3 regions of the Mycobacterium kokjensenii genome follow, and region 3 is predicted to be linked to each of the others. Evidence: predicted binding sites of a transcription regulator. Region 3 holds the regulator's gene; each other region holds the start of a gene.

Region 1 (4,130 bases), 900 kb from region 3:
CGCGGTGATCCGGTCGCGGTCCAGCGGACTCTGCGGCGGTTTGAGCACCTCCAATAGTTCGGCCGGTCGGCCGTGTTCGACCGCGAGGTCATAGGCGGTCCGCCCGGCGGCATCCGGTTGACTGCGCAGTGCTCCCCGCTCGATCAGCCACGATGCGACCTCGGTTGGGGCTCCGTTCCAGCCGGCCTGGTGCAGCACCGACAGCCAGGTCTTTCCCTCCGGCCGCCAGTACTTGATGTCGACGACGTGATCGCCCCGGTCGAGCTCGCGGATCACCTTGCGCCACTTGCCGCGCTTGGCCGCGTCGGCCAGATACAGCGCAGCCTGGGCCTGCCGGTTACCGACCAGCGAGCGGTCCAGCACGCCCGGCCACAGCGGCGCATTGTTGCGGATCTCGGTGTAGGTGGTCACCGTGTCATCCTCTCGCGTGGTGGGTGGGGTTTCCTGTGGCCCCGCTAGGGGTCTTCTTCTTCGTCGTTGTCGGGGGGTTTGTCGAGGAGTTCTTCGGGGTGGTGGAGGTGGTTGATTGCTGGTGGGGTGGTGCCGTCGGTCCAGGCGAGGCGGCCTTGGTCGGTGACTTGGGTGTGGAGTTGGCCTTGGGTGGTGGTGGTGTGGTCGCAGCCGCAGGCGAAGTGGAGTTGGTCGGGGTTGGTTTGGCCGCCGTTGTTCCAGTCGGGGGTGTGGTGGACTTCGCAGTGGTAGCCGGGGGCGGGGCAGCCCGGTCGGGTGCAGCCGCGGTCGCGGGCGTGGCAGATGATGCGGTGGTCGAGGGTGGCGAGGCGTTTGCTACGGCCGAGGTAGAGGGGTCGGTTGGAGTGGTCGTCGAAGACGGCGAGGTAGTGGATGGAGTCGGCGGCCATGGTGATCAGGTCGCGCAGGGGGAGGCGGCTGCCGCCGCCGGTGGTCGCGGGGCCGGGCATGGGAATGGCGGGGTTGGTGGTGGCGTGGAGGGCTTGGTTGAGTTCGGCCAGGGTGGTGGTGGCGATGACGGTGACGGGCACGCCGCGGTGGGTGCCCAACTCCCCGGAGGCGATGCCGGCGCGGAGGGTGAGTTTGAGGGCGTCGTGGTTGCGTTGGCCGTTGGACCGTAGGTCGGGCCCGGTGGTGTCGAGGCCGTCGGGTTGGCGGTGGCCGGGGCGGACGGCGGCGAGGGCGGTTTCGAGGTAGGCGCGGGTTTCGGGGTCGAGGCAGCCGGTGAGGGTGCTCATGCCGTCGGGGCCTTGGCGGCCGAGGTTCAGGGTGCGGCGTCGTGCCCGGTCGTGGTCGGTGTAGGTGCCGTCGGGGTTGAGGTGGTCGGCGATGCGCTGGCCGGCGATTCTGACGAAGTCGGCGTCGTGTTCGCGGCCGTGGTGGACGAGGGTGTGTTCGGCGCGGTCGCGGTCGGCGGGTGTGACGGTGGTGGGTAGGTGGTCGAGGGTGGTGGTGATGGTTTTGAGGTGGTCGTCGCCGAGGTGTCCTTCTTCGATGGCGGTGGCCAGGTGGGGTAGTTCGGGTGGGCGTGGTGGTCCGGTGAGATTGCGGCGGGGGCGGATGCGGGCGGCGATGCGGATGCGGCGGCGGAGTTCGGCGCGGGGGATGCGCAGTTTCTGCCAGAGCAAGTCGAGGGTGGCGGTGCTGGTGGGTTGGTCGGGGCCGTCGGTGGGGTCGGCGATTTCGCCGAGGATGCGGTAGGACAGGCCGCGGTTGGTCCGGTGTTGGGTTTCGAGGCGTTCGGCGACTTCGATGCGGAAGGTGTTGCCGACGATGTCGGTGTTCAGGGCGCGTAGTCGGGCGTGGGCGGTGTCGATGCGGTCCAGTTCGGTGCGGACCGCGGCGCGGGCGGTCTCGGCGGGGGTGAGGACCTGTTCAGCCATGACCCCAACGTATCGAACAAACGTGCGATAGATGGGTGTCGAACCCCGGCCTGTGGATCAAACAGGCAACTGGGGATAAACCGACCTCAGAGAACCGGCGCGGCAGATATCGCCAACCGTGCTGGGGTATGGCAGATGAGTTGATGACGACCTTTTGAAGGTGCGCCGGCACCGATAGTTAAGGGCTGTAGGGGCAACCGTTCGCCCTACACCGATCACGCGCCGCGTGGCCCGGACCAGCTCTTCGGCGACGCCGACGTGACCGGCATCGTAGACATCCTCCGGACCGTCAAAAGCCACGCCGTGCCGCACCCGGGAACTGTCGGCGGTGTTCGGTAGGGTCGCTGCCCGTGACTTCGAGCTCAACCCTCAAACCGGTGAATGCCCGCCTCGCCGACGAACTGGCGGTGGCCGAACGGCAGGTCGCGGCCGCCGTCGCGCTGCTCGACGAGGGGGCGACGGTGCCGTTCATCGCCCGCTACCGCAAGGAGGTCACCGGCAGCCTCGACGACGGCCAGCTGCGCACCCTCGAAGAAAGGCTGCGTTACCTGCGCGAACTCGATGAGCGCCGGAACGCCGTGCTGTCCTCGATCGAAGAACAGGGCAAGCTCACCGACGAACTGCGCAATGCCTTGATCCAGGCCGACACCAAGGCCCGCGTCGAAGACATCTACCTGCCCTACAAGCCCAAGCGTCGCACCAAGGCGCAGATCGCCCGGGAAGCCGGCCTGGAGCCGCTGGCCGAGCGCTTGCTGGCCGACCCGAGCCTGGACCCGCAACAGCTGGCCGCCGAATATCTCGGCGAAGAGGTCGCCGATGCTGCCGCCGCACTCGAAGGCGCCCGCGCCATCCTGGTCGAACGCGCCGCCGAGGACGCCGAACTGGTGGGCGCGGTCCGGGAGAAGTTCTGGTCGTGCGGTTCGCTCAAGACTATGCCGCGGTCGGAAGAAGCCGCGAAAAGTCCAGCGGCACAGAAATTCCGGGACTACTTCGAGTTCGGGGAAGCGCTGGAGACCATGCCGTCGCACCGGGTGCTGGCAGTGCTGCGCGGCGAGAAGGAAGACGCCTTGGCGCTGTCCTTCGACGGCGGCGACGATGCGCCCTACCAGGCGATGGTCGCCGACTCGCTCGGTGTGGACATGACCGCTCCGGGCGCGGCCACCCCCTGGCTGGCCGGCACCGTGCGCTGGGCGTGGGACACCCGGCTGGCGTTCTCGGCCGCCGTCGACGCCCGGATGCGACTGCGGCAACGCGCCGAGGCCGACGCGGTGGCGGTGTTCGCCAAGAACCTCAAAGACCTGCTGCTGGCCGCCCCGGCGGGCAACCGCACCACGCTCGGCCTGGACCCGGGCTTCCGTACCGGGGTGAAGGTCGCCGTCGTCGACGGCACCGGCAAGGTGGTCGACACCTGCGCGATCTTCCCGCACCAACCCCAGAAGCAGTGGGATCAGGCCAAGGCCACCTTGGCCGCGCTGGTCGCCCGCCACGGTGTGGACCTGATCGCCGTCGGCAACGGCACCGCATCACGCGAGACCGACGCGCTGGCCGCCGAACTGATCGCCGACATCAAGGCCGCCGGGGCCCCCGCCCCGACCAAGGCGATGGTCAGCGAGGCCGGCGCATCGGTGTACTCGGCCTCGGCATATGCCGCCCACGAACTGCCCGACCTGGACGTCACGCTGCGCGGCGCGGTGTCGATCGCACGCCGGCTGCAGGACCCGCTGGCCGAACTGGTCAAGATCGAACCCAAGTCGATCGGCGTCGGCCAGTACCAGCACGACGTCACGCCCGGCACCCTGGCCCGCAGCCTCGACGCGGTGGTCGAAGACGCCGTGAACGCCGTCGGCGTGGACCTCAACACCGCTTCGGCACCGCTGCTGGCCAAGGTCTCCGGGGTCTCCGAATCGCTGGCCGAGGCGATCGTGGCGCACCGCGACCAGACCGGTCCGTTCCGCAACCGAGCCGCCCTGCTCGACGTTCCGCGATTGGGGCCCAAGGCATTCGAGCAGTGCGCCGGCTTCCTGCGTATTCGCGACGGCGACGACCCGCTGGATTCCTCGGGCGTGCACCCCGAGGCCTACCCGGTGGTCCGGCGCATCCTGGATCGCTCCGGAGTGGAACTGGCCGAGATCATCGGCGACGAACGGCTGTTGCGGTCGCTGCAGCCCGGCGACTTCGCCGACGACCGGTTCGGTGTGCCGACGGTGACCGACATCCTCGCCGAGTTGGAGAAGCCGGGACGCGACCCGCGGCCGGCGTTCTCCACCGCGACGTTCG
Region 2 (4,130 bases), 900 kb from region 3:
GAGATCACCTCGATGACCGGCGCGGAACTGTTCGGCGACACCTGGGCCCGCTACATCCGCAGCCTGACCCGGGGATCCCAGACCCTGCTGCACGGCGACCCGCACATCGGCAACACCTATGTGCTGCCCGACGGCGACGTCGGGTTCCTGGACTGGCAGATGGTTCGGCGCGGCAATTTCTCCCTGGATCTGGGCTATTTCCTGCAGGGCGCGCTGACCATCGATGACCGGCGCACCGGCGAGCGCGACCTGATCGACGAATACCGTGGCGCCCTGGGCCTCCCGGCCGCCGAATTGCCTTCTGCCGAAGAGATCTGGCTGCAGTACCGGGCTTCGGCGGCGCATGGCCTGGCGATCTGGATCGCGACGCTGTCCGGCGGCGACAACTGGCAGCGGCCCGAGATCAGCCTGGCGCTCGCGCAACGCTACGCCGCCGCCTTCACCGACCTGGACACCCGCGGGGCACTGGACGCCCTGGGCGACTGAACCAGGTCGGGATCGCTGTCGGATTGCCGCCTACGGTGAGCGCCGGCCGATTGCTCCGGCCGGCACCCACCGCATGACGCGGAGGCTTGTCTCTCTGTGGTGTTGTCAATGTGCACGTTCGGTTGGGTCAGGCGGCAGTGGGCAACGCTGTCAGGGTTCGACGGGCGTGGGACCGCAGGTGTTCGGGTCGGCGGTCGGGGTGGTTGGTGTCCGGCGGTGGGATGAACCAGGGGTGCCGGTCGGTTCCGAGGTAGACCTGCCAGCCGGCGTGGTGGACGGCGGTGTGGTGGCGTCGGCACAGCAGGACACCGTTGTCGAGGCTGGTCACCCCGTCGGCGCTCCAGTGCTGGATGTGGTGGGCGTCGCACCAGGAGGCGGGCCGACCGCAGCCGGGGAAGGCGCACCCTTGGTCACGCACGATCAGGGCTTTGCGGATCTTGGGTGGGAACAGGCGCTGGCTACGGCCCACACCCAGGGGTGCGCCCCGCGTATCGAGGTGCACGGTATCGACGGTGGCGTCGCAGGAGATCAGTTCGGCGGTGCCGACACTGACCGGGCCGGTGAACCCGAGCATGTCCACCGGGCCGGTCGCGATCCCCTCCACCGGGGGCGCGGCGGGGGCGGGCCGGATCAAGGTGACGTGCGGCAGCACTCCACCCGAGAGCGGCCTGCTGGAGCCCGACAGGTAGTCGCAGAGCAGTTGCGCGAACCCGTCGGCGCGGCGTCGGCCGATGGTGCGGGCATCCGGAGAACCGTCGGGGGCGGGTACCGGTCGGCACAGGGGGTCCAACGCGGCGTACAGCTGCTCCCCGGTCAGCACGTCCAGGTCGAAACGAGCTTTGATCCGGCCGTCGCGGTCATGGGTCATGGCCATCACATTGAGTTCGGCGTCCTCGGCCACCGGCACCGGGCCTTCCGGCGCGGTAGGCGCGGCGGCAATGGCGATCGCCCGGGCTTTTCTGCCCACTGCGGCCGGGGTGGCCTCGATCATGAGTTTCGTGACCAGTCGCGCGACCTCGCTATCGGATAGCTCGACACGATCGGCGATGTGACCGATGCCGGTTCCGACGGCGTCGGCGAACTCGATGCCGACCGCTCCCAGGCACTGTGCCCGAGTGAGCGCCGCGAGCTGCGGGGCGGCTCGCCCGACCCGTGCAGACCGGTACGCCGCGGCGGGTGCCACCCCGAGTCCGATCAGCAGATCGGCTCCGGAACGCAGCTGCTTGCGCGCCGGGATATCGAGACGCTCGGCCGCCGCGGCCGCCGAAGCGATCAGGTGATCAACCAGGTTGCCCACCGTGACCGCGGCTTCCAGCACGGCCAGCAGGGGTTGTTCGTCGAACCCCCGACGTGGCGAATCCAGCAGCGCAAACAAGCCACCGCCCACCTCGCCCTCGCGCGTCGGCGTCAGATCGTCGATCAGGGCATCGACGAAGGCCGTGAGATCGGTAGCGTCCATGCGCGGCACCTTCCGGGGAACCTTTATTCGAACATATGTTCGATTCTACTCGGTTTTCCGCAACCCGCAAGGTGTTATCTCTCAGGACATCGGTGACGGTTCGGGTGATCTTGGTGGTGACACTTCTGCGCCAAGGTTCAGGCGGTGGCCGCTAATGAACCCATCGATCCGCGCGTCCGGCTTGCGATCTCGCAATGGCCTGATGATGCGCCACGCCCCAAACCCGTTCGGCCACTGTTCGAGCAGCCTGCGCCACGCCCACGGCCCACGGCCCACGGCCCACGGCCCACGGCCCACGCCACCATTACCGTTAGACCTTCCCGCCGGCACCCTCGTGAAAAGGGTGACCACTGCGGGCACCATCGGGCTGGCCTCAGTCACCTACATGGTCGACAGGCACCACGCCTTCGAACGTGTCCTGGTCGTCCCCGTCGGCGACAAGATCATCATCGCCGATACCCACGGCGAGGTCCTTGTCGAGCACACCCGCCCCTTATCGGGCACCACCTACGTCGGCAACGGACGACCCCGAGGCTCACGCCCCAAACCCGAGAAACCGTCACCGATGTCCTGAGACATCACACCGCAACCCGCAAGGAAGAATTCCGCGGGCCACCGCCGGCGCCGGACCGAGCCGAGCTATACGGAGTGCACCAACTCGATCGCGGCACCGAGCGTGGCGATCCGGTCTTCGAGGCTGTCGCCGGCGGGATAGATCCGCACCGTATCCACCCCGGCATCGCGCCAGACCTGGAGTCGGTCGCGAACCATCTCAGACGTGCCGATGAGCGTGGTCGCCAACACCATCTCGTCGGTGATGAGGGCGGCGGCACCGTCCCGATCGCCGGCCTGCCAACGTTGTTTGACCGCGGCGGCCACCTCGGCCCAGCCCTGGCGGCTGTAGGCCTGGTTGTAGAAATTCGTGCTGGCCGAACCCATTCCGCCGAGGCTGAAGGCTAGCTCGGATTTCCGACTGTCGATCAGCGTCTGCAGCTGCCGCTCGTCGGCGGCGAACGACACCTCGGCGCCCTGGCAGATATCGAGGTCCGCACGGGCACGCCCGGACCGCGCAAGACCGTCGTCGAGGTGTGCGAAGTAGGCGGCGTCGGCGCCTTCGGGCACGAAGCTGGTGCCCAGCCAGCCGTCGGCAAGCTCCCCGGTCAGCCGCAGCATCGCCGGGGTCAGGCTGGCCAGATACAGCGGTATAGGGTGCTCTGCCCGCATCGACAACCGCATCGGTTTGGTGTCGGATCCGACCCGCGGGATCTGGAAGTGCCGCCCCCGATAGCTCACCCGCTCCCCGTCGATCACCTGTCGGATGATCTCGATGGTCTCCCGCATCCGGCCCAGCGGCCGTTCGAACGATTGCCCGTGCAGCCCCTCGATCACTTGCGGGCCGGAGGCACCCAGACCGAGCAGGAACCGTCCGCCGGACAGGTTGGACAGCGTGATGGCGGCTTGCGCGATGGCGACCGGCGTCCGCGTGGACAGCTGGATGATCCCGGATCCCAACAGCATTCGACTGGTGCATGCCGCGTAATAGCCCAACGCCGATACCGCGTCCGATCCCCAGGCTTCGGCGACCCAGCAGATATCCAGGCCCATCTTCTCGGCCTCGCGGACCAGCAGCTTCTGGTATTCCCAGGTGCCGACGCTCGCGGCCTCCAGGGTGATGGCCGCGCGCATCAGTCCTCCGCGAGCCGCTTGAGATGGGCCAACGTGGCGGTCATGCCCGCCTCGAGCTCTCGTAGTCGCACGAACACGATCTTCTGCTCCTTGTCCGGCATCGCGGTGATGGCCAGCGACAGCCCGGACGGGGCGGGACCCAACTGCATCCATTGCGTCAACCGGGTGCCGGCGCCCTCGGGCGCCTGACTCAATCGCCAGCTGGCGGTGGGGTTGTCGGGATCGGTTACCGCCCAACCGAACACCTTCAGCGGTTCGAACTCGACCACTTCGGAGACGGTCGACCATTCCCCGAGTGCGGCGTTGCGGTTGTATCCGGTGAACCGGGCACCCAGCCGGGGCCCGTCGCCGTCGGCCCATTCGACGCGCTGCAGTTCCTGACTGCTCTCGGCGACCGCATGGATGTCGCAGACCAGCTCCCAGACCCGTTCCGGTGGGGCGTCGACCCACGTGGAAACCTCCACCGTCGGCATATCGGCATAGACCGCTCCGGTCCACT
Region 3 (4,130 bases):
GCGCCGCCGCCAGGTGGTTCTGCGCCGGTTGGCCGACCGCACCCATGTCCAGGGTGTAGGACAGTTCGTCGCCGGTCAGGCGGTAGTGACGGCTCAGTACGCTGACCTCTTTGGCGCTGGGGGCCAGCCCGATGGTCGATGCCGACATCTCCAGGTCGATACCGTGCTCGGTTCGCGTGTAGCTGCCGACCTCGATCTCACTGATCCCGCTCGGGTGCGCCAGAATCCATTCGATCCGGCCGGGCTCGGGCACCCGTAGGTATCCGGTCTCGGCGTGCAGGGGCAGCCCGTCTGCGACCGACTTCGTTTTCTGTCCGTAGATCAGAAACGGCTTGCCGACGTGGGAGAACACCACTTCTTCGAGGTAGTCGAACGAATCGATGGTGGGATACACCCCGCGCCCCCGACCCGACCAGGTCCCCAGCAGCGATGCCAACTCGGCAAGATTGGGATGCAACTCGGGTGCCATGAACGCCAGCCTAATGCGCGTCGCAGGCCGGCACGGCTCAACCGGCGGACGGTGCTTCGCGATGTTCGCGCAGGGCCTCGATCTCCCGTTCGAAGTCGGCCGCCGAGGAGAACGAACGGTACACCGACGCGAACCGCAGATAGGCCACCTCGTCGAGTTCACGCAGCGGGCCCAGTATCGCCAGGCCCACCTCGTGGCTGGGAATCTCGGGCGAGCCCGCCGCACGAACCGCGTCTTCGACCTGCTGGGCCAACAGGTTCAGTGCATCGTCGTCGACCTGGCGACCCTGGCAGGCCCGACGGACTCCACTGACCACTTTCTCGCGACTGAACGGTTCGGTGACGCCGCTGCGCTTGACCACGGCCAGCACCGCGGTTTCCACGGTGGAGAACCGCCGGCCGCATTCCGGGCAGGAACGACGCCGCCGGATCGATTGGCCTTCGTCGGTCTCGCGGGAGTCCACCACTCGGGAGTCTGGATGGCGACAAAACGGGCAGTGCATCACCGCTCCTTCGCCGTACGGGGAACCCGGCTCCCCCGACAGCTGGGGAACCCGGGGCAATTGGGACAACTGCGAGCGTACCTGCGCGGCTCGACAGTCGTACCCCGCAGTGCCCGCAAGCCCCCGAAGCGTCGACACCGATCTCAGCCCAACGGGGCGATCAGCGTCTGTCCGGCGACCAGGACCACCGAATCCAGAGCATTGAGCTCCCGGATGCGCTCGACGACCTGACCCGTCGGCGCGTCCGGCGCCACCCGGGTGGCCAAGTGCTGCAGGCTCTCCCCGTTGTGCACCCGTACGACGCCCAGCCGGTCCGGCACCGCGGAGTCACCGGCGGCCACCGGCGCACCGAACTGCACGATCATCCCGAGCCATACCGTGATCGCCGCGGCGACCAGGGCCAGCACGACGGTGGTTCCCGGGGTGATGGCCCGGACCGACTGCGGCCGGTGCGGTGTCCGCGACATCAGCACCCCGGTTCCGCGGTACTGCAGTGGTGCGACCGCCGGCCGCGACCGGACCGGCCGCGCCGCACGGGTGCGCACCGGCTGCGCCCGACCGGAGGTGATGCGACCGCGATGGACCAGGATCGGCTCGGCCTCGAACGATTCGGAAGATTCGAAGCCCGGGGCAATCGTGTCGATGAGCATCATGCGCGGTTCTCCCTCACTCGGCGTCGGCGACCCTTTTCGCTCGACTGTTCGAAGATTAATCGATCAGACGTTCGATGTCGAACACCTGATCGAATCGTTATCGAAAACGTTAGCGAACACCCCCGACATCACCCCGCCGCGTTCGAACGCCCGCACGACACGTCTCGAACACATGTTTGATATTTCTCGGTCGTGCGACTAGATTCGCCGCTATGAGTGACAGCAGCAACTCTGCGGGCCCGGACTCCGCGCTGACCGCCCGGCAGCGCACCATCCTGAACGTCATCCGCGCGTCGGTGAACGAGCGGGGCTACCCGCCGAGCATCCGCGAGATCGGTGATGCCGTCGGACTGACCTCGACCTCGTCGGTCGCCCATCAGCTGCGGACCCTGGAGCGCAAGGGCTATCTGCGCCGCGACCCCAACCGGCCGCGTGCCGTGGACGTCCGCGGCCATGACGACACGACCGTCGCAGAGACGGCACAGCGCACCGACTTCGCCGGCTCGGACTCCCTGCCGGAGCCCACCTTCGTCCCGGTCCTCGGCCGAATCGCCGCGGGCGGGCCGATCCTGGCCGAAGAGGCCGTCGAGGACGTCTTCCCGCTCCCCCGCGAGCTGGTGGGCGAAGGCGAGCTGTTCCTGCTCAAAGTCGTGGGCGAGTCGATGGTGGACGCGGCCATCTGTGACGGCGACTGGGTGGTGGTGCGCCAGCAGAACGTCGCCGACAACGGCGACATCGTGGCCGCCATGATCGACGGCGAGGCCACCGTGAAGACCTTCAAACGCACCGGCGGCCAGGTGTGGTTGATGCCGCACAATCCGGTGTTCGACCCGATTCCCGGCAACGACGCGGTGGTTCTGGGCAAGGTCGTCACCGTCATCCGCAAGATCTGACCATGTTCGCGCCCTGCCCGCCCTTCGACGAGGAATCGGCGCGACGCAAGGTGCAAGCCGCTGAAGATGCCTGGAACACAAGGGATCCGGCCCGTGTTGCGTCGGTCTACACCGAGGATTCGGTGTGGCGTAACCGGGATGAGTTCATCACCGGGCGCGCCGAGATCGAGGCGTTCCTGAGCCGCAAGTGGGCCGCTGAACTCGACTACGCCCTGCGCAAGGAACTGTGGTGCTACCAGGACAACCGGATCGCGGTGCGCTATCAGTACGAATGCCGCGACGCGCACGGCCAGTGGTGGCGCAGTTACGGAAACGAACTGTGGGAGTTCGCATCAGACGGCCGGATGAGCCGCCGCGAGTCCAGCATCGACGACATCGCGATCACCGCCGAGCAGCGGCGGATCTTCGGTCCTCGGCCCCGGCGCGATCACAACCTTCCGCTGCCGCTGCAGTGATCAGTTCGCTCTGGTGAAACCGTTGAGCCGCGCGGCGTCCTCGGTGGCGAACCAGATCTCGGCGAGGGTGTCCTCATACAGTGCGTTCTGCGGGGTGTAGTACAGCCCCGAGCCGATGTTCGCCTTGATCGGATAACCCGCGGGCTGCTGGTAGGGGTCGTCGAGCGGCAGGTGCATCACCGGATGGACCGACTCCTCGGTACCGAACGCGCGCGGCTCGGCAGCACCGCCGAACCCGCGGGGTTCCGCGGCAGACCCGTAGGGATACGATTCGCCACCCCCGAAGGCCGGCGATTCGCTCGGCGCGCTCGCGTGGCCCACGGCATGACGACCGGTGCCGAAGTCCTCTTCGGCCACCACCCGCGTCGGCGCCGTGTCGGTGTCGTCGTCATCGTCGAGTTCGGCCTCGGCCTCGGCCTCGGCCTCGTGGTCGCCGTAGTGCAGCCACGGCGCGTCGGGAGCCGACGGCAGTTCGGGCTCGGGCGCGTAGGTCGAGGTGCCGTAGCGGCTCGGCAACCGGACCATGCCCTCGTTCTCCCGCGTCTCGTCGCGGTAGTCCTCACGCGACTCGCGGTAGTCCTCACGCGAGTCCTGGTAGTCCCCGCGTGCGTCGTGGTGCGCCCACCGCTCGTCATCGTCGTCGTAGTCGTAGTCATCGGTGGTCGGCAGCGGCGCCGTCGGCGGCCGCGGCGCGGCCACCGGAGTGCTCTCGGGCACCACAACCGCCCGCCGCCGCTGCCACCACATGGCCGCACCGGCGAACACGCCGAGCACCGCGAGCACGGCGACCGGAATCAACACCCACATCCAATTCCAGCGCGTCTCGTCGCCCGCGCCGGTCGCGGTGGTCGAGCTGCCGTCGGGCAGCGTCATCCCGGGAATCTGCAGCCCGGACAGACCTTTCGCCAGGTCGGCCGGCTCGCTGCTGAAGGTACGGGTGGCCTGGTTCCAGGAGATCGTCCCGCCGGTGAACTTCTGCGAGGTCACATCCCCCTCGAGGCTCTGGTCACCGACCGGTGCACCGAGCTTGCCGGTGGCGCCGTCGAGCTTGTCCCAGGCGGCCTTGAGCGCACCGCGGACCACGAAGGCGCCGTTGTCGGGGCTGAAGAAGATCACCGGTTCGTCATCGGCGGAGAACGCGCTGAACCTGCTGCCGCT

What was found. Region 3 encodes LexA, which represses DNA repair genes until DNA is damaged. Its sites were predicted from a motif close to CGAACANNTGTTCG; they were not measured.
Region 1: the regulator LexA is predicted to act here: its motif matches at 1,867-1,880, upstream of RCP38_RS07295 (HNH endonuclease signature motif containing protein).
Region 2: the regulator LexA is predicted to act here: its motif matches at 1,974-1,987, upstream of RCP38_RS15850 (HNH endonuclease signature motif containing protein).

What each region holds. Positions count from the first base shown of each region.
Region 1 is NZ_OY726394.1:1,578,478-1,582,607, forward strand. It holds gene RCP38_RS07290 (ankryin) at 1-411, opposite strand, end outside; gene RCP38_RS07295 (HNH endonuclease signature motif containing protein) at 456-1,853, opposite strand; gene RCP38_RS07300 (Tex family protein) at 2,204-4,130, shown strand, end outside.
Region 2 is NZ_OY726394.1:3,377,201-3,381,330, forward strand. It holds gene RCP38_RS15845 (phosphotransferase) at 1-486, shown strand, start outside; gene RCP38_RS15850 (HNH endonuclease signature motif containing protein) at 614-1,945, opposite strand; gene RCP38_RS15855 (hypothetical protein) at 2,289-2,519, shown strand; gene RCP38_RS15860 (LLM class flavin-dependent oxidoreductase) at 2,585-3,631, opposite strand; gene RCP38_RS15865 (SRPBCC family protein) at 3,631-4,130, opposite strand, start outside.
Region 3 is NZ_OY726394.1:2,479,482-2,483,611, forward strand. It holds gene RCP38_RS11490 (peroxynitrite isomerase) at 1-469, opposite strand, end outside; gene nrdR (transcriptional regulator NrdR) at 507-971, opposite strand; gene RCP38_RS11500 (LysM peptidoglycan-binding domain-containing protein) at 1,115-1,624, opposite strand; gene lexA (transcriptional repressor LexA) at 1,837-2,517, shown strand; gene RCP38_RS11510 (nuclear transport factor 2 family protein) at 2,520-2,972, shown strand; gene RCP38_RS11515 (sunset domain-containing protein) at 2,973-4,130, opposite strand, start outside.